One region of the Phyllobacterium sp. 22229 genome, then DNA from elsewhere that is predicted to be linked to it. Evidence: predicted binding sites of a transcription regulator. Region 1 holds the regulator's gene; each other region holds the start of a gene.
The links. Region 1 encodes PhoB, which activates phosphate uptake and scavenging genes when phosphate is short. Its sites were predicted from a motif close to TGTCATNNANCTGTCAT; they were not measured.
Positions count from the first base shown of each region.

Region 1 (6,549 bases):
GTTCTCCCAACTCAAGTTATCCTTCTCCTCGTCCTTTCCGGCGGGAATGCTTCCGGAAACTTTCGAAAGTCGGGAAAGGATCGGCGCTTTGGCCATGCAGGGAGGAAAACCTGTGCGGCCGGGGAGGTTTGGCCCAATGGTGAAACATCGGGTGAAAACTTGAAAACGCCGGGGCGGGTGGTCCTTGGATCGCAAGCATCGCATATAGACTACCCCAAGACCCGCGTTCCAAGGACCGCCCGTCATTCTCCTCTCTCAACAGCCAGACGCAAAAGCGGGCGTGGCAACGGGGAAACCGTATTCCCCCATCCCCGGCGCCTCTTGCCCTCCTCCCGCACGCCCCCTAATCTTCCACGATCACGAAAGGGAATGCGATGCGGTTTGAAGGTACAGCGGCCTATGTGGCCGACAAGGATCTGATGGTGGCGGTCAATGCGGCGATTGCGCTTGAACGGCCGCTGCTGGTCAAGGGCGAGCCCGGCACCGGCAAGACCGAGCTTGCGCGGCAGATTGCGGCAGCGCTCGATCTGGAACTGGTCGAATGGAACGTCAAATCCACCACCAAGGCACAGCAGGGCCTCTACGAATATGATGCCGTCAGCCGGCTGCGCGATTCGCAGCTCGGCGATGCGAAATTCAACGACATCGCCAACTACATCAAGCCCGGCAAGCTGTGGCATGCCTTCACGACGGACCGCAAAGTCGTGCTGCTGATCGACGAGATCGACAAGGCGGATATCGAATTCCCCAACGATCTCCTGCAGGAGCTCGACCGCAACGAATTTCACGTCTACGAAACCGGCGAGACGATCCGCGCCGTGCACCGGCCGATCGTCATCATCACCTCCAACAATGAGAAGGAGCTGCCCGATGCGTTTCTGCGCCGCTGTTTCTTCCACTATATCCGCTTTCCCGATGTCGACACGCTGACGAAAATCGTCGCGGTGCATTATCCCGGCATCAAGCAGAACCTCGTGCGCGCCGCGCTTACCCAGTTCTATGAGATCCGCGATGTGCCTGGCCTGAAGAAGAAGCCGTCGACCTCCGAAGCGCTGGACTGGATCCGCCTGCTGGTTGCCGACGATATCGCGCCGGAAGACTTGCGCGCCGACCCGAAGAATGCCTTGCCGAAACTGCATGGCGCCCTGCTGAAGAACGAGCAGGACGTGCATCTGTTCGAGCGGCTGGCCTTCATGGCGAGGAGGCAGGGATGAGTGGTGCTCACCATCAGCCCCGGCGCAAAAGCCGGATCGGCGAACTGACGCCGTTCATCGAATACAACAAGCGGGTCTAGCCATGTTCCTTCCCTTCTTCCTCGAACTCAAGGCGGCAAAAATCCCCGTATCGCTGCGGGAATATCTGACGCTGCTTGAAGGGTTGGACGCAGGGCTGGTAACCTATGATGTCGAGGGGTTCTATTATCTCGCCCGCTCAACCCTGGTGAAGGACGAGCGCCACATGGACCGCTTCGACCGGGTCTTCGGCCATGTGTTCAAGGGGCTGGAACTGCCGGGCGGCGACAATGGTATCGACGTTGCCAATCTGCCCGAGGAATGGTTGCGGCGGCTGGCCGAAAAACACCTGACCGACGAGGAAAAGAAACTGATCGAAGCGCTGGGCGGTTTTGAAAAACTGATGGAAACCCTGCGCCAGCGGCTTAAGGAGCAGAAGGGCCGGCATCAGGGCGGATCGAAATGGATCGGCACCGCCGGAACCTCGCCCTTCGGCGCCTATGGCTATAATCCGGAAGGCGTGCGCATCGGCCAGGACGAGAGCCGCAACCGCCGTGCGGTCAAGGTGTGGGACAAGCGCGAGTTCAGGAATTTTGACGACAGTGTCGAGCTGGGCACCCGCAACATCAAGGTTGCGCTCAAACGGCTGCGCCGCTGGGTGCGCGAAGGCGCCGATGACGAGCTTGACCTGTCGGGCACCATCAGGTCAACCGCCGAACACGGCTATCTCGATGTGCAGACCCGGCCCGAACGGCGCAATCACGTCAAGCTGCTGATGTTCTTCGATGTCGGCGGCTCCATGGACGAGCACATCCGGATCGCCGAGGAACTGTTCTCTGCCGTGCGCTCCGAGTTCAAGCACATGGAGTATTTCTACTTCCACAATTGCCTTTATGAGGGGGTGTGGAAGGACAACCGCCGCCGCCATGCGGAGACAATACCGACACTCGACCTCATCCATAAATACGGAGCGGACTACAAGGTCATCTTCGTCGGCGATGCCGCCATGGCGCCCTACGAGGTTTCCCACGCCGGTGGATCGGTCGAACACTGGAACGCGGAGGCAGGCGCAGTCTGGCTTGGCCGGGTGCTCGACCACTGGAAGAACGCCGCCTGGCTTAATCCGTCAAAGGAACAGTACTGGGACTACACCGCCTCGACGGCGATGATCCGCAAGATTTTCGCGCATCGCATGTATCCCATGACCCTGGCGGGCATCGAGGGGGCGACGCGCGAACTCTCGCGCCGGCACTGATTACCCGAACGAATAGCCGGCACCACGCACGGTGCGGATCGGATCGATCGAGCGGCCGATATTGATGGCCTTGCGCAGCCGCCCCACATGCACGTCGACGGTGCGGTCGTCCACATAGATGTCGGCGCCCCAGACATTGTCGAGGAGCTGGCCGCGCGAGAACACCCGGCCGGGGGACTGCATCAGGAATTCCAGCAGGCGGAACTCGGTCGGCCCGAGCTTCAACTCGCGCTCCTTGCGGAACACGCGGTGCTGCTCGCGGTCGAGCTTCAGGTCGCCGAAGCTGAGCACATGCGACAGCAGGCTTGGATTGACCCGGCGCAGCATGGCCTTGATGCGGGCAAGCAGTTCCGGGGTGGAGAACGGCTTGACCATGTAGTCATCGGCACCGGTGGCAAGGCCGCGCACCCGCTCGCTCTCTTCGCCGCGCGCCGTCAGCATGATGATCGGCAGGATTTCGGTCTCGCGCCGCGCCCGCAGGCGGCGGCAGAGTTCGATGCCGGAAAGGCCCGGCAGCATCCAGTCGAGAATGAGCAGATCCGGTACTTTTTCACGCAGCGCAATTTCGGCCTCGTCACCGCGTGCGATTGTCTCGACGACATAGCCTTCGGCTTCAAGATTGTACCGGAGAAGGACGCTGAGCGCTTCCTCGTCTTCGACAACAGTGATTTTGGGAGCTATCGCCATTGCTGGGATCCTGATTCTGTTTAAGGCTGTCTGGCTTCATCGACGATGATGCTGTGGGTCTGGTCTTCCTTGGGCCGTTCGGCCGGAAGCTGGGCACCCGTCACGATGTAGTAGACCGTTTCAGCAATGTTCGTCGCATGGTCTCCGATGCGCTCGATGTTCTTGGCGCAGAAGAGAAGGTGCGTGCAGGCGGAAATGTTGCGCGGATCTTCCATCATGTAGGTCAGGAGTTCGCGGAACAGCGAGGTATAAAGCGCATCGATTTCGTCATCGCGCTCGCGCACGATGTTGACCTGCTGCACGGAGCGCGTGGCATAGGCATCGAGCACGTCCTTGAGCTGCGTCAGGGCGAGTTCCGCGATGGTCTGCAGGCCGCGATAGACCGACAGCGTCTGGCGCGTATCGGTGACGGCGACAACGCGCTTGGCAATGTTTTTGCCGAGGTCGCCGACCCGTTCGAGGTCGGAGGAAATGCGGATGGCGCCGATGATTTCACGCAGATCGATCGCCATGGGCTGGCGCTTGCCGATGATGGTGATGGCCTTCTCATCGATCTCGCGTTGTCCGGCATCGAGGATGAGATCGTCCGAAATGACGCGCTGGGCCAGCGCGTTGTCGGAATTCACCATGGCGGTGACGGCCTGTTCGACCATGCGTTCGGCATGGCCGCCCATTTCGGCGATCTTGTGCGTCAGGAACTTCAGTTCGTCGTCATAGGAACGGACGGTATGCTGCGACTCGGTCATATTCTTATCCCTGTTTCCCGTGATTAGCCGAAGCGTCCGGTGATGTAGTCCTGCGTGCGCTTTTCCGTCGGATTGGTGAACATCATTTCCGTATCGCCCACCTCGACGAGGTTTCCGAGATGGAACATGGCGGTGCGCTGCGAAACGCGGGCCGCCTGCTGCATCGAATGGGTAACGATGACGATGGTGTAGTTCTGGCGCAGTTCGTCGATCAGTTCCTCGACCTTTGCCGTGGCGATCGGATCGAGCGCCGAGCAGGGTTCGTCCATCAGGATGACTTCCGGACTGACGGCAATGGCGCGGGCAATGCACAGGCGCTGCTGCTGGCCGCCGGAAAGGCCGGTGCCGGCTTCGTGCAGGCGGTCCTTGACCTCATCGAACAGGCTGGCGCGGCGCAGGCTCTTCTCGACGATTTCCTCCAGCTCATGCCGGTTCTTGGCGAGGCCATGGATGCGCGGGCCATAGGCGACGTTCTCGAAGATGGATTTCGGGAACGGATTGGGCTTCTGGAAAACCATGCCGACGCGGGCGCGCAGCTCGACCACGTCGATCTTCGGATTGTAGATATCCTCGTCGTCGAGCGTGATCTTGCCGCCGATCTTGCAGCCTTCGATCGTATCGTTCATGCGGTTGAGCGAGCGCAGGAAGGTGGACTTGCCGCAACCGGACGGGCCGATCAGCGCCGTCACCATCTTTTCCGGCACGTCGAGGCTGACACCGAACAGGGCCTGCTTTTCACCATAGTGAACGGTGACATCCTTGCCCTGCATTTTGATCGTATTGACCTGTGCACTCATTTTGTCGTTTACCGCTTTTTCGAGAGATCGTTCTGTCATGAGATTCATAATTCGCTCCCGTTTTACCTACCAGCGCCGCTCGAAGCGGCGACGCAGAATGATGGCTCCGATGTTCATGACTGCAAGAAACAGAAGCAGCACGATGATAGCGCCTGACGTGCGCTCGACAAAGGCCCGCTCCGCTTCATTCGCCCACATGTAGATCTGCACCGGCAGCGCCGTGGACGGATCAAGCGGCGTGACCGGATAATTGGCGACGAAAGCGACCATGCCGATCAGCAGCAGCGGTGCGGTCTCGCCCAGCGCATGGGCAAGGCCGATAATCGTGCCGGTCAAGATGCCGGGCGCGGCCAGCGGCAGCACATGGTGAAACACCATCTGCGTCTTCGAGGCGCCGATGCCCAGCGCTGCGGACCGGATCGACGGCGGCACGGCGCGCAGGGCCGCGCGGGTGGCGATGATGATCGTCGGCAGCGTCATCAGCGTGAGGACCAGGCCGCCGACCAGCGATGCGGAGCGCGGCAGGCCGAAGAAATTGATGAACACGGCCAGCCCGAGCAGACCGAAGACGATGGACGGCACCGCGGCCAGATTGTTGATGTTGACCTCGATGATATCGGTCAGGCGGCTCTTCTTGGCGTATTCTTCCAGATAGATCGATGCGGCCACGCCGATGGGCAGGGAAAGGCAGAGGACAATCAGCATCATGTAGAGCGAGCCGATGAGCGCGACACCAAGACCCGACGTTTCCGGACGGCTCGATGCGCCGAAGGTGAACAGGCCGCTGTTGAAGCGCTGTGCCATGGCGCCTTCCTTGGCCAGCGTGTTCATCCAGGCAACCTGACGGTCCGACACCTTGCGGTTGGCCTGATCGACACTCAGGTCGATCTGACCCTTGAAGGCCGAGTCGATGTCGCCGCCGGTCAGCACCCAGAGGGTCTGCGTCGTGCCGATCAATGCCGGGTTTCCCGCAACCAGTTCACGCAGCTGGCTGCGCGAGCCGTCGGAGACAAGCTTGCTCAGTTCGCGGATCGCCGGCTTGTCGTCAAGGCTGACGCCCAGCTTTTCGGCAAGGGCATTGCGCACCAGGATCGGATAGTTCGCGGTGAGCAGAACGGTCGGATCGGTCGCGCGCTTGTTCGTGGGGTCGATCACCTTCTCGTCAAGCTTGACCGAAAGGCTCACTTCCGTCTGCCAGAATGCCGTGTAGCCGTTGGATATCACCGAATAGAGCAGCGCAACCAGGAAGAACAGGCCGATGGCAATCGCGGTGATGCCGTAAATCTTGAACCGACGCTCGGCCGCATAGCGGCGCTTCAGACCGATGTCGCGCCGAACGACCTTTGCCGGAGCAACTGCAGCAGGATTGAGTGTTGTGTCGGTCATTCGTACTGCTCCCGGTACTTACGCACGATGTAAAGCGCGAAAATGTTCATCGCCAGCGTGATGAAGAAAAGGGTGAGGCCAAGGGCGAATGCCACCAGCGTCTGCGGTGAATTGAATTCAAGATCGCCGGTCAGCTGATTGACGATCTTCACGGTGATGGTCGTCATGGCGTCGAACGGATTGATGTTGAGGTTCGCCGCAACACCGGCCGCCAGAACCACGATCATGGTTTCGCCGATGGCGCGCGATGCGGTGAGCAGCAGCGCACCGACAATACCCGGCAGGGCGGCGGGCAGCACCACGCGCCGCACGGTTTCCGATTTGGTCGAACCGAGGCCGAGCGAGCCGTCGCGCAGCGAGCGCGGCACGGCCGTGATGATATCGTCGGACAGGGACGAGACGAACGGGATCAGCATGACGCCCATGACGATACCGGCTGTGAGCAC
Region 1 covers NZ_JBQEPA010000005.1:238,020-244,568, reverse strand. Annotated here, with positions in the region: gene ACTJJ7_RS08415 (AAA family ATPase) at 375-1,214, shown strand; gene ACTJJ7_RS08410 (vWA domain-containing protein) at 1,297-2,487, shown strand; gene phoB (phosphate regulon transcriptional regulator PhoB) at 2,488-3,174, opposite strand; gene phoU (phosphate signaling complex protein PhoU) at 3,195-3,920, opposite strand; gene pstB (phosphate ABC transporter ATP-binding protein PstB) at 3,944-4,717, opposite strand; gene pstA (phosphate ABC transporter permease PstA) at 4,784-6,103, opposite strand; gene pstC (phosphate ABC transporter permease subunit PstC) at 6,100-6,549, opposite strand, start outside.

Region 2 (6,549 bases), on a different contig from region 1:
GATGCGCCGCATATGGGGTGTGAGATCGCGGGCACTCACCACCCGCATTTCGCGGAAGTAAGGCAGTTCGGTGCTGTCCAGGCCATCGCCTACCCATGACAGCTGCGGCTTTTCATTGCCCGCAAAGCCGAGAAGGCTGTCGGCCAGCACCATGCGCACATAAGCCAATGATGTTTCGTCACCGGCCTCGACATCGAGCGACAGGACATCGCCGGCAATTGTCAGATGCGCCTTGCCATAGGGCGTCTCGATGCGCCCCTCGGCTTCATCCCTCTCGACACGCGCGTGCTCGGAAAAGACGTTGCAGAGTTTGTCCAGCATGTCCTGCGGCGCCTGGAGTTTAACCGCAGCAAAGCTGCTCAGAACGGTCGGCATGGCAGACATGGATATTCTCCTGGCATTACGCTTCCGCCGTCGATCCATTGGGGATGACCATGCGGGGCCGCCGGGACCATATTAAAAGATGAATAATTGAGTCAAGTATTAATGCAAAAATTTCGGCCAGCGCGATGGCAAGCCTGCCGGCACCCTTGAGGGGTCGTCAAACGATACCCCAGGCACGGTAGCGGCCGCGCCCGGTCATCTCCCGCACACCCAATTCGCCAATGAGATTGAGCGCGCCGCGCGGCGTCACTTTCAGCTCCTTGGCAATCAGTGCAGTTGACACCATCGGCCGTGACAGAATGAGATCGATCATGCCGGGCAGACTGGATGTCGAGCGCCGGTCTTTCAGTTTGCGCTCCATCTGGACACGGGCGAGGCTCAACCGGTCGATCTCTTTCAGACTGGCAATGGCCGATGATTGCGCCGCCTCGAGAAAGGCCGTGAGTCGCGCATTGCGGTCACGGGCCCGGCGGCGATCGCGCGGTATCGCGCGCAGCCCCGCATTAAAAACAGCCAGATGCGCCCGTGTCTTCAACCGTTCACGCAACATGGAGGCGACCAGCATCGGACCAAGCCAGTGCTGGTGCTGCAATGGCTCAATTTCCTCCCACGCATCCCAGAGCAGTGCCGCGGCCAGCATGGGCGGCAGATCGCCGGTGCGATCCATGACCGCGAACCATTCCTCCATCCTGCCGTCTTCATCCCAGTCCGGATCGTAAACCAGCGAATCGCCATCCGGCGTCAGATGCCCCGGAGAGGTTGTTTCCACCCTGGCTGGCGGATTATCGCGGGTTGGCTTGGGCTGCTTCAGCAGGCGTTCCGAGCGATCCAGCAGCGCATCCAGCTTCGCCAGTTCTTCCTCGAAAGCGCTTTCCGCCTCTGATCCCGGCTCGGGGGCAGCCTCAACATCAAGCCGCCGCACCGGTTCACTGACAATCGGCGCAAGAAGCGCGTCGCTGCCCCAACGTCCACGCAGGCTGGCAATGCCCTTCGGGCTCAACGCCCATTGCGCCGGACTGGAGGCAATCTGGCGCCGGGTTCGCAGAATCGCATGCGCCCGCGTCAGTTCATGGGTCGGCGTCCTGATATCCATGCGGGCATCATGCAGGACAAGATCCTCCACATGCACGAGTTCACCCGCCAGCCACAGCGCGTTGCACGCTTCCATGAAATGCGACCGGGCAATCCAGCCTTCGTTTTCACGCAACAACCCATCTTTCGACTGGCGGCTGCCCAGCTCGCCGAAATCACCCTTGCGCGCCACCCGTTCATCCAGCCGTGCAAGCGCATCTTCGGCCGCCACAACGGGACGGAGCAGGTCTTTCAGGGAATAGTTTGCAGAATCATAAGCCATTGAAATCATGATAGGGGAATAGTGAAAGTGAAGCTATTCCCCCGGATGGAAAACGGCGTTCATCTATCCGGATATCAGAGAATGCCGAAGCGGAAGGCGCCCTTTTTATCCCGGCCCGGCCGGACGCGTGCGCCAAGAACCAGAGAGGGATGGTCCTCGATCATGACGGCGATCAGCCGCAGCGAGGCTGCCGCCTGCAGTGCCAGGGGCCGCGCCGCCATGGCCGGGATATCCGCGGCCACCGACCGGGCAGACGCGATATAGCTCGCGACCGCTCCGGTATCCTGCGTCTGCAGGCTTATCATTCTTGCCAATTGCGCGAGATTTTCCGAAATACGATCGGCAATGTTGTGCTCGAGACGCCCCCACAACAGGAGCCGCCGCAACCGGATGATTTCCGCGCCCAGCGTGACCGACGACAGGGCATCGTCCAGCAGCGCCTCCCCCGCCTCCCGCATGGTCCTGAGGATCGGCATCAGCTGGTTGATACGGTCATAGGCAAGGCTGTTGAATGCGGACGGGCTTGGAACCCGGTCACGCAGACAGAGCCGGACGATATCCGTTCGCAGCGCGCCCATCATCCGGTTCACTGTCACCTGCGGCCGCTTCGGCAGAACAACGATGAAGACGAGGAGCCCGATGAGAATGCCGACCAGAACCGACAGGGAGGTTTCCATGAACACCTGCGGTTCAAACACCATCGCCTCATGCGGCTTGAGGAAAACGATGAAATTGATGGCGAACGCTGTTGCCGGGCCGACATGGCGTGGATCTGCCATGAGAAGCGCCGCCGGCACGAGGATGGGAACGATGAATACGGCAAACCAGAACAGACCGGGGAAAGACGGCAGAATCAACTGCCCGAGAACGAAGGCAAACGGAACCGCGTATAACGTGCCCTTGAAAAATCCCCAGCTCGTCTGCAACGGATTGGGCATGGACGCGAAGAGGCTGCACACCACTGCAACGATGATCGCCGCAGCCGCCGCATCCGCATGCTGGCTTTCCATCCAGTAGGCGGTCATGAGGGCTGTTGCAGCAACGGCGCGAACTGCATTCACCAGGGCCGTGCTGTGATCGCGGTAGACCGGCAATGCCGGCGCCTTCCGGCTGCCTGCCATATATTGCGAACGGCTTCGCAGTGCCGAAAGACCGTTCAACGTTGCCTTGAGCCCGTCGAGAAACTCACCCAAAAGCGTTAAACGCGCCATCATGCCGATACTGTCATCGCCCCAGGGCCGGGCTTTCAGCTCCGCAATTTCGGCCGCAATGATGTCCAGTCTGCCGAGCCAGGGATCGACGGCGTCAACCTTGAAGTCGCGCGCCATGTCATCAAGCAATGCCCCGAGTTTGTCGCGCAGGCTGCTCCATGTCCCGTCGGACGAGACCCGATGCGCCACAAGGATATTCACAATCGACAGGCACGACATGAGATGGCCCACCGTATGGCGCGAATGACGGCCATGGGTGACGAGGCTGGGGGCTTCCAGCCGTGCGTGAGCCCGCATGGCGGCGAGAGCCTGCGTGTCCGCGATCAGCTTTCTGTGCGCGGCTTTCAAGTGCCCGGCATCATGCCCGGCAATCGCATCGCTGGTATAGCGCGCCAGATCGGCGATGCAATTTTCCAGGCCTTCCACCAGCGCCGTTCGCGCCAGCTGCGGCTGAAAAAAGCGACTGGCTACACCGGCACAGACAATGCCGAGCACGATCTCCATGCAACGCGCATAGGCAAATTCGGTCAGAAGATGCGGGTGGCCAAATGCCGGGAGCGCGATAATGACGGCGGTATAGCCCGCAAGAGCGGCGCCGTAGGATTCCGGGTTCCGCAACATGGAGGCCGCATAGGTGCACAATGCCACCCACAGGGCGATCGCCGCGACAAACAGCCAGCGCATGTCGCCGGTTGCGGCCGTAATGGCAATGGCCGCCAAAGCCCCGGTCAGCGTTCCGGCCAGACGAAACAGGCCTTTGCTGATGACCATGCCGGCAATCGGCTGTGACACGATGAAGACGGTCATCATCGCCCATTGCGGCTGCTGCAGGTTCAAGGCAAAGGCTGCCGTGAGGGCAACCAGAGCCGCCACATTCGTCCTGAGCGCAAACACCCAGGCCGTCCGGCCGGGCCATGCCGGGTGTTGCATGATGGTGTGGATGGATTGAAACATGGCGTCCGATCTGGCAGCTCCCCGCCCTCAATATAGTCCGCAAACGGACGGCACAACGGAAAGACGCGGCATGATCATGCGTCTTCTTGCCACCGCGCCTTCACCGCAGCCTTTGCCGCGCAAGGCCGCCTTCAATGACCCCATTGTGTCACAAACGTGACATCCAACGGGCGCATGATCCAATAACGACCATCACCCTAACGAGGACTATTTTATGCGTAGATTGCTCAGTCTGCTGACAGCGTTTGCTTTTGTTGGCCTTACCGCCGCCTATGCTGGCGAGGTCAAGCCTTTCAGCGATAGTAAGGAAATCGACCTCCTGACCATTTTGCCTCCGCCTCCGGCCAATGACTCGGCGCAGACCAAGGCAGAAATCGGTGAAGTTCTTACCTTGCAAGTGACCCGGACACCGGAAATGGTTGCCCGCGCCCAGGCCGATGCCGAGGAAAACGTCTGGCGTTTCGCCGATGTGCTCGGTCCGGATTTCAACAAGGACAAACTGCCGAAGCTTGCTGCCTTTTTCGACCGCGTCGTTGAGACCGAAGGCGCTGTCGTTGATCCGGCAAAGGACGTCTTCAAGCGCCCGCGCCCGCATCAGCTGAGCGAACTCGTCAAGCCTGCCGTCAAGCCCTCCAATTCCGGTGCCTGGCCGTCCGGTCACACAACCGTTGGCACGCTGATGGGCATTGTCCTGTCCAACATGGTCCCGGAAAAGAAAGCGGAAATCATGGCCCGTGCCTGGGAATACGGCAATAACCGCATCGTCGGCGGCATTCACTACCGTTCCGACGTGGAAATGGGCCGCATTTCCGGCAGCGTTATTGCCGCGACAATCATGAAGCATGACGACTTCAAGGCCGAATATGAGCCTGCAAAGGCGGAACTGCGCGCTGCTCTGGGTCTCGGCGGCGCCTGATACCATCGCACGACGCCACCCGCCATGCGCGTTCCGCGCTTGGCGGGTGGCGGATGAGATCAAACGTCTACGACTTTGGTCGTATATACGGGCCTGACCTTCGCCCGATGCACAAAAAATGGAACGTGGTTACTTTCCGGTGCAGCGCTTCACGAAAGCGTGATAACCGGAAGATACAGCTATGCTCAGACCAAACCGAATTTGGCTTGCACCGCAGGTTGAACCAAACGTTCCTGGCCCCGCATCAACGACGGTCGATTGATCATGCGCTTTCAGATTCAGCTGCTTTCCATTGAGTATTTCGCCCTGTCGCTGCTGCTTGGCCTCGTGCTGATTCCGCTCCTTTCCTCAGCCTTCTGGAGCGCTTTGCGCGATAGGGTTGTGATCCTGCTGCATTTTGCCGGTGGACGGAGAAAAACGACAGCCACGCAACCGGATGAACCCGCCAAACAGCCGGAATCAGCGCCGATACGCGCCCACCTGTCTCACCCGGCGCCGGAGGGTCATCGCACAACGCCGAAAACCCGATTCAAGAGCAAGGGTGGCATTCGTTCCGCCGAGTGGTATGGAACAGGAGCCCGGCCCGCGAGACGCCGGCTCAAGTAACCGGCGAGGATTGAACACGTGAGTTTTTTGCATGCTCTGCGTTTGCGCGGCCTGTTCGTCAAACTGGTGCTGATGTTCATGATCGTCGGTTTCGGCGCGCTCTTTCTCGTCAGCATTCTCATGAGCCAGTTTTCCTCCGGCCGGTATGAAAGCAGCATCCGCAGCTTCTTCAATAGCCTGAATCAGCAGCAGCTGGCCGCCCTGGCATCAGGCACCGATCCGCGCGACAGGGAAGCCTGTAATGTGCTGGCCAGCAAAATCTTCTGGGCTGTCGTCAAGGACGGCGTCACGCGGGTATCTGACTTCGGCGTTATGTTTTCCTACTTTCACAGCGGCAGGATGCAGGTTCGAATCCTTGGCGATGACAGCGTCCTGTGTGCCACCCAGCCCGATGCCACTCCCTTGCTCAGCAAGGCCATGAGCGAAGCTGCCCATGCGGGGCAGCCGAATTTCATTCAGCGCGACAATGAAGACTGGGCCATGATCCAGCAGGTATCGCTGCCGCTTGCGAATAACAGCCAGGCACTGATCGGGGTCCAGTACTGGTCGCAGTGGGAACTTTACGACGAAGTGATCGACGTCACCGTCTACGACTATATCCGCACATTCATCCTGATCAATTCCATGGGGGCAAGCGTTGCGGCTCTGTTCGTGTGGCGGCTGTTCCGGCGGATAAAGCGGGCGACAACCGTCGCGGACCAATGGGCGGCTGGCGATCTGCGGGCCCGCATCAAGGACGGTTCAAGAGACGAATTCGGGCGGCTGATGCAACGATTCAACAGCATGGCGGATGCGATATCCAAGAGCTTCGATACGCAGAAGGCGTTGGCCATATCGGTGGAGCGCAACCGTATTGCCCGCGACCTGCACGATACGGCCAAGCAGCGGAGTTTTGTGCTTGGTTTGAAACTCACCGAGCTGGAATATGAGGCGCAGGGACATGCGCCGCTGCTGCCCACCGTCGAATCGGCCCGGCGCCTGGCGGATCATCTGCAGCACGATCTGGAGAACGTGGTTTCCGGCTTCAACCTGCCCGCGATTGCCGATTACGGCCTGTATGAGACATTGCTGCGCAGCGTGCGCGATCTGCTGGCGGGATCAGGCGTGCAATGGTCGATCAATTG
Region 2 covers NZ_JBQEPA010000009.1:101,703-108,251, reverse strand. Annotated here, with positions in the region: gene ACTJJ7_RS12910 (siderophore-interacting protein) at 1-384, opposite strand, end outside; gene ACTJJ7_RS12905 (RHE_PE00001 family protein) at 542-1,738, opposite strand; gene ACTJJ7_RS12900 (FUSC family protein) at 1,813-3,903, opposite strand; gene ACTJJ7_RS12895 (acid phosphatase) at 4,118-4,819, shown strand; gene ACTJJ7_RS12890 (hypothetical protein) at 5,084-5,425, shown strand; gene ACTJJ7_RS12885 (sensor histidine kinase) at 5,444-6,549, shown strand, end outside.
Region 2: ACTJJ7_RS12895 (acid phosphatase) is a predicted target of PhoB. The motif match lies at 4,050-4,066, and genes of this name have one in related genera.

Region 3 (6,549 bases), on a different contig from region 1:
CTTTCAGGTCGAGCAGCAGGCCGCCAATGTGGCTTTCCGTTCCTGTGGCAACCTCCAGATCTTCCGGACGGAACCCGATGATCGCGTCTTTATCGGATACGACGATACCTTGAGCACCGATCCGCGTGCCGTCTTTCAGGATCAATCCGGATTCATCCGCCGTGACCGGAATGAGGTTCATGGGCGGGGCGCCGATGAAGCTGGCAACGAACGTGCTGGCGGGTTTTTCATAGATATCGAGCGGCGCACCGATCTGCTCGACTGCACCGGCATTCATCACCACGAGAATATCGGCGAGCGTCATGGCCTCCAGCTGGTCGTGGGTGACGTAAACGCTGGTCACGCCGAGCTGGCGCTGCAGGTTCTTGATTTCCACCCGCATCTGGCCGCGCAGCTTGGCGTCAAGGTTGGACAGCGGCTCGTCGAAGAGGAACACTTTCGGGTTGCGCACGATGGCGCGGCCCATGGCGACGCGCTGACGCTGGCCGCCTGAAAGCTCGCGCGGGCGGCGTTCGAGCAGATGCGTCAGCTCCAGCGTTGCCGCGGCCTCGCGCACACGCTTGTCAATCTGATCCTTCGGCATGCCGCGGTTGCGCAGGCCGTAGGCCATGTTGTCATAGACCTTCATGTGCGGATAGAGCGCATAGTTCTGGAAGACCATGGCGATGTCGCGCTCGGCAGGGCCGAGATCGTTGACCACCTTGTCGTCGATCTCAACGGTGCCGCCGGTGATGGATTCCAGTCCCGCGATCATGCGCAGCAAGGTGGACTTGCCGCAGCCCGACGGGCCGACAAGCACGCACAAGGCGCCGTCCTTGATGTCGATGTCGACGCCTTTGACCGCCTCGACACCCCCGGCATAGACCTTGCGGACATTTGTAAGTTCAACACTTGCCATATGGGATCATTTCTCCGTTTCGACCAGGCCGCGCACGAACCAGCGTTGCATCAGCACAACGACGAGGATCGGGGGAAGGATGGCCAGAATGCAGGTCACCATCACCAGATGCCATTCGGTGTCGGCATCGGCGAAGGAAATCATTTTGCGCAGACCGATGACAATGGTCGTCATGTCGTTGCGGTTTGTCATCAGCAGCGGCCAGAGATACTGGGTCCAGCCGTAAATGAAGAGGATGACGAACAGCGCTGCGATGTTGGTTTTGGACAGGGGCAGGAGGATGTCCTTGAAAAAGCGCCAGGGGCCCGCACCGTCGACGCGGGCCGCTTCCACCAGTTCGCCGGGTATGGTCATGAAGAACTGCCGGAACAAGAGCGTTGCTGTGGCCGACGCCATCAGCGGAACCGTCAGGCCGGTATAGGTATCGATGAGGCCGAGGTCGACCATGACCTTGTAGGTCGGCAGGATGCGCACTTCGACCGGCAGCATCAGGGTGATGAAGATCAGCCAGAAGAAGACCATGCGGCCGGGAAAGCGGAAGAACACGATGGCATAGGCCGAGAGGATCGAAATGATGATCTTGCCGACGGCAATCGCCAGCGCCATGATCGTGCTGTTGATGAGCAGGCGGCCGACACTCACGCCGCCGATACGGCCGATGCCGCCGAAAAGTGCCGTTGTATAATTTTCCCAGAAATGTCCGCCGGGCAGCAGCGATAGCGGCGGCCGCATGATGTCCTGCAGCGACTGAGTCGAGGCGACGAAGGCGTAGTAGATCGGGAAGGCCACGATCAGGATGCCGACAATCAGGATGATGTGGGCGACGAGACGGCCGATGGGATTGTTCTGGATCATCTCTGCGCTCCTCAGCCGTAATGGACTTTGCGTTCGACATAACGGAACTGGATCGCCGTCAAGCCGATGACGATGACCATGAGGACCACGGATTGCGCGGCGGAGTCGCCGAGGATCAGGTTGACGAAACCGTCATTGTAGACCTTGTAGACCAATGTTTCCGTCGCCTTGCCGGGGCCGCCGCCGGTGACGGCATGAATGATGCCGAACGTGTCGAAGAAGGCGTAGACGGTGTTGACGACCAGTAGGAAGAACGTGGTCGGGGCAAGCAGCGGGAAAATGATGGTCCAGAAGCGCTTGGTTTCGCCGGCGCCGTCAATGGCCGCTGCTTCAATCAGTGATTTGGGAATGGACTGCAGTCCGGCAACGAAGAACAGGAAATTGTAGCTGATCTGCTTCCATGCGGCGGCTGCAACCACCAGCAGCATGGCCTGGTTGCTGTTGAGCAGCGGGTCCCAATTGTAGCCGGCGGAGCGGATCATATAGGCGAAGGTGCCCATCGAGGGATTGAACAGGAACAGCCAGAGCATGCCGGCAATGGCCGGGGCCACGGCGTAGGGCCAGATCATCAGCGTGCGGTAGACGCCTTTGCCGCGGATGACCTTGTCGGCCATGACGGCAAACAGCAGCGCGAAGCCCATGGCGATGACTGCCGTTGCAATGGAGAAGACAATCGTGACCTGCAGCGAGTTCAGGTAGTTGGGATCGCTCAGGATGCGCTTGAAATTGCCGAGGCCGACGAACTGGGTCGACAGGCCGAACGGATCCTCGCGCAGCACCGACTGGCGGATCGCCTGGGATGCGGGCCAGTAGAAAAAGACAATCGTAATGGCAAGCTGCGGTGCCAGCAGCAGGTAGGGCAGGACCTTGTTCGGAAAAGTGACGCGCGTTGACGATGCCATGATTGCCCCTCTTGAAAAGAGCCCCGCCCGCAAGGAATGCGGACAGGGCGTTCATGAACCGGCTCTTACTGGCCGTTTGCCTGTTTGATGGCTGCATTGCCGCGCTTGACGGCATTGTCGAGGGCTTGCTGGGCCGTCTGCTTGCCGGAGAGCATGTTCTCGAACTCTTCGTTCTCGATATCACGCACCTGCGGCAGGTTCGGCAGGCGCACGCCCTTGGAGTTTTCCGTCGGAGCCTTGCCCATCATCTGCTTGATCGGAATCTCGCGGGCAGGGTTCTTGTCGTAGAAGCCGGACTTCTTGGTGTCCTCATAGGCAGCAAGGGTCACCGGCAGATAACCGGATACCTGATGCAGGCGGGCCTGGATGTCGGTGCGCGACAGGAAGGTGAAGAAGGCGGCAACGCCCTTATATTCCGCGTCGGACTTGCCGGCGAACACCCAGAGGCTGGCGCCCCCCGGTGTCGTGTTCTGCGGCGCGCCCTTGGCGTCGGGATCATAGGGAAGCTGGCCGGTGCCGTAGTTCATGCCCGACTTGACCACATCGCCCAGACCGCCGGAGGATTCGGTGAAGATACCGCATTCGCCCGACAGGAACAGCGGCTTGGCTTCGGAGGTGCGCCCGCCGTAACGGAAGGTGCCATCCTTGGCGAGATCAGCCAGTTCCTGGAAATGCTTGACATAAAGCGGCGCGTTGATCTTCAGCTCGACATCGGTTCCGGCAATGCCGTTTTCATTGGTGCCGTAGGAGATATTGTTCCAGGCGGCAAAGTTTTCCGTGTGGATCCATGTCAGCCATGTCGAGGTGTAGCCGCATTTTGCTGCGCCGCTGGTCTTGATCTTCTTGGCGGCTTCCCAGACTTCCGGCCAGGTCTTTGGCGGGTTGTTTTCATCGAGCCCAGCCTTCTTGAAGATATCCTTGTTGTAGTAAAGGATCGGCGAGGAGCTGTTGTAGGGGAAGGACAGCATCGTGCCATCCGGCTTGGAATAATAGGCGACAATGCCCGGCAGATAGAGGCTCTTGTCGAACTTTGCGCCGCCCATCGACAGGATGTCGGCCACCGGCTTGATCGCGCCTTCGGCGCCCATCATGACGCCCGTTCCGGCATCGAACACCTGCATGATGTGCGGTGCCTGCTTGGCGCGGAACGCGGCGATGCCGGCGTTCAGCGTTTCCGGATAGGTGCCTTTGAACACGGGAACGACCTTGTAGTCGCTCTGGCTTTCATTGAATTCCTTGGACAGGGTTTCAACAACCTCGTTGTTGGCCCCGGTCATGGCATGCCACCAGCTGATTTCGGTGACGGCAAAGGATGAGGTGGACGACGCGAGGACGAGTCCGAGCGCGAGGCTGAGCGAAGTGCCGCGAAATGTCATGTATGTCTCCCATAATGAGGCGTCGTTAGGAACACGCTTATTGGATGCGCTTATGGGCACTATCCTCATTATGTGACAGAGAAACAACAGTTTTATGACTTTGGTCGAATGTCTGGGTTAACGCCTGTGGAAAAATGCGCAGCTGTTCACTTTTGCATCCGTCAGATCAGGGTGACACCGGCCTTGCGCATGTTCGCGACCATGGCGGCCAGAGATCCGCCCATGTCGATGGCGCGGCAGGCATCGAGCAGCACGTCGGCGGCAAAACCGTGCGCCACCGCATCCAGCGCGGAATAGGCGACGCAATAATCTGTCGCCAGACCGACAAAGGTCACATTGGTGATGCCGCGCTCGCGCAGGTAACCGGCAAGGCCGGTCGGGGTCTTGCGGTCGTTTTCGAAGAACGCCGAGTAGCTGTCGATATGGGGGCGGAAACCCTTGCGGATGATCAGTTCGGCCTTGGTCCACTGCAGGTCCGCATGGAAATCGGCACCGGGCGTACCCTGGATGCAATGATCCGGCCACAGCGTCTGGTCGCCATAGGGCATTTTCGCCGTGTCGAAAGGCGCCTTGCCGGGATGGGACGAGGCGAAGCTCGAATGACCGGCGGAATGCCAGTCCTGTGTCAGAATGACGTGATCGAACCGGATGATCAGCTTGTTGATGATCGGGACGATTTCGTTGCCGCCGTCCACGGCCAATGTGCCACCCGGGCAAAAATCGTTCTGCACATCGATGACGACAAGCGCATCCCCAGCCATTTTATTTCTCCGATTGTCCCAAAAGGGCAGTATCGTCAATCGGAGAAGGCCGTCAACTCGGGTTTCGGGCGTAATGCAGATCGCCGTCGATCCAGACGTGATCGACGTCGAGCGCATCATCGAGATGCACGATATTGGCGACATATCCGCTGCCAATGCGCCCGTAGCGATGATCGATGCGGATGCTCTCGGCGGGATAGAGCGAGGCCATCCGCAAGGCTTCCTCGAGGTCAAGCCCAAGCTCGCGATGCACGAAGCGGACTGCCGAAATCATATCGAGATCGGCTCCCGCCAGCGTGCCGTCTTCAAGCGTCAGGCGGCCGCCATGCCGCCGGATGGTCCGGCCGTTCAGCGTGAAGCTGGTGATATCCGTGCCGATGGTCGACATGGCGTCGGTCACCAGGAAAATTTTGGCCGGACCCTGCTTGGCGCGCAGGGCAATCGCCATGGACGCCTTGCTGACGTGGAAACCATCGGCGATCAGTCCGGCGGACAGGTCGCCGGTTTCAAGAACAGCGCCGACAACCCCGGGACTACGGTGGCCGAGCTGGCTCATGGCATTGAAGAGATGGGTCGCCATGGAGGCGCCGGCATCCTTGGCGGCGACAGCCATCTCATAGGAGGCGCCGCTGTGGCCGATACTGACGATGACGCCCGCATCGGCCATGGCCTTGATCTTGTCGACCGGAACGGTCTCCGGGGCAACGGTGGTCAGCAGTACCGGCAGTTCCTGCACGGCGTCGACGATCGCCACGAGATCGCTGTCCTCCATTGGACGGATGAGCGCCGGGTCATGCGTGCCCTTGTGCGTGACGGAAAGGTGCGGCCCTTCGAGATGCAGGCCGATAAATCCGGTGACTTTCTCCAGCGCCGCCGCCTTGCCGGCGGCAATCGCCGCATTGGTGATGGCAGGGGTGTCGGTGATCAGGGTCGGCAGGAGGGCCGTCGTGCCGAAGGCGAAATGCGCCTGGCAGATGGTCCTGATTGCCTCGACACTCGGGCCGTCATTCAGAAGAACGCCGCCGCCGCCATTCACCTGTACGTCGATGAAACCGGGGACGAGCTTGCCGCCGTTGAGCGCGACACGGCGAACATCCGCAGGGATGTCCGCCTGGGCAACGATACCGGTGATAACGCCCGCATCGACGAGAATTGCCGAACCGGCATGCCAGGTTTCGCCGTCAAAAATGTCGGCGCCGGTCAGTGCATAGACAGTGCTCATATTGTTTCAGTCACTTTTCTCAAATGCGGTGGCTCGTCCGGATTCAATCCGCGGCTGCGGGCAAAATCTTCCACGAAAGCGTAGAATGATACCAGCAAGGTCAGCGGGTCCGTCAATGGGTGCGACGTCGCGATGAACGGCAGCGCTGTTGCTTTCGACGGCTTTGCCGATGTCAGGAAGACGGCGGCTTCCTGTTCGGCCAGGCGATCGGCTGCCTGAACGATCGACTCTTCAGCCGCATCGCGCGCTGCAAGCACCAGTACGGGGAAATCCTTGCCGACGATGGCCTTGGGCCCGTGCATGACTTCGGCGGCGCTGTAGGATTCCGCATGCATGGCGCTGGTTTCCTTGAATTTCAGCGCCACTTCGTTGGCGATGGCAAGCGATGGCCCGCGCCCGAGCACGAAGAGCGAGTTTTCGCCCTTCATGGCGGCGCCGAACGGCGACCAGTCGCAGCGGATGGCCGCGGCAAGAGCCTTGGGCAGTTCATCGATGGCAGCAAGCAGTTCTTTGTTCTGCGTCCAGTGGCCAATCA
Region 3 covers NZ_JBQEPA010000013.1:18,994-25,542, forward strand. Annotated here, with positions in the region: gene ACTJJ7_RS16625 (sn-glycerol-3-phosphate import ATP-binding protein UgpC) at 1-898, opposite strand, end outside; gene ugpE (sn-glycerol-3-phosphate ABC transporter permease UgpE) at 905-1,753, opposite strand; gene ugpA (sn-glycerol-3-phosphate ABC transporter permease UgpA) at 1,765-2,655, opposite strand; gene ugpB (sn-glycerol-3-phosphate ABC transporter substrate-binding protein UgpB) at 2,721-4,031, opposite strand; gene pncA (bifunctional nicotinamidase/pyrazinamidase) at 4,193-4,792, opposite strand; gene nagA (N-acetylglucosamine-6-phosphate deacetylase) at 4,845-6,014, opposite strand; gene ACTJJ7_RS16655 (SIS domain-containing protein) at 6,011-6,549, opposite strand, start outside.
Region 3: ugpB (sn-glycerol-3-phosphate ABC transporter substrate-binding protein UgpB) is a predicted target of PhoB. The motif match lies at 4,115-4,131, and genes of this name have one in related genera.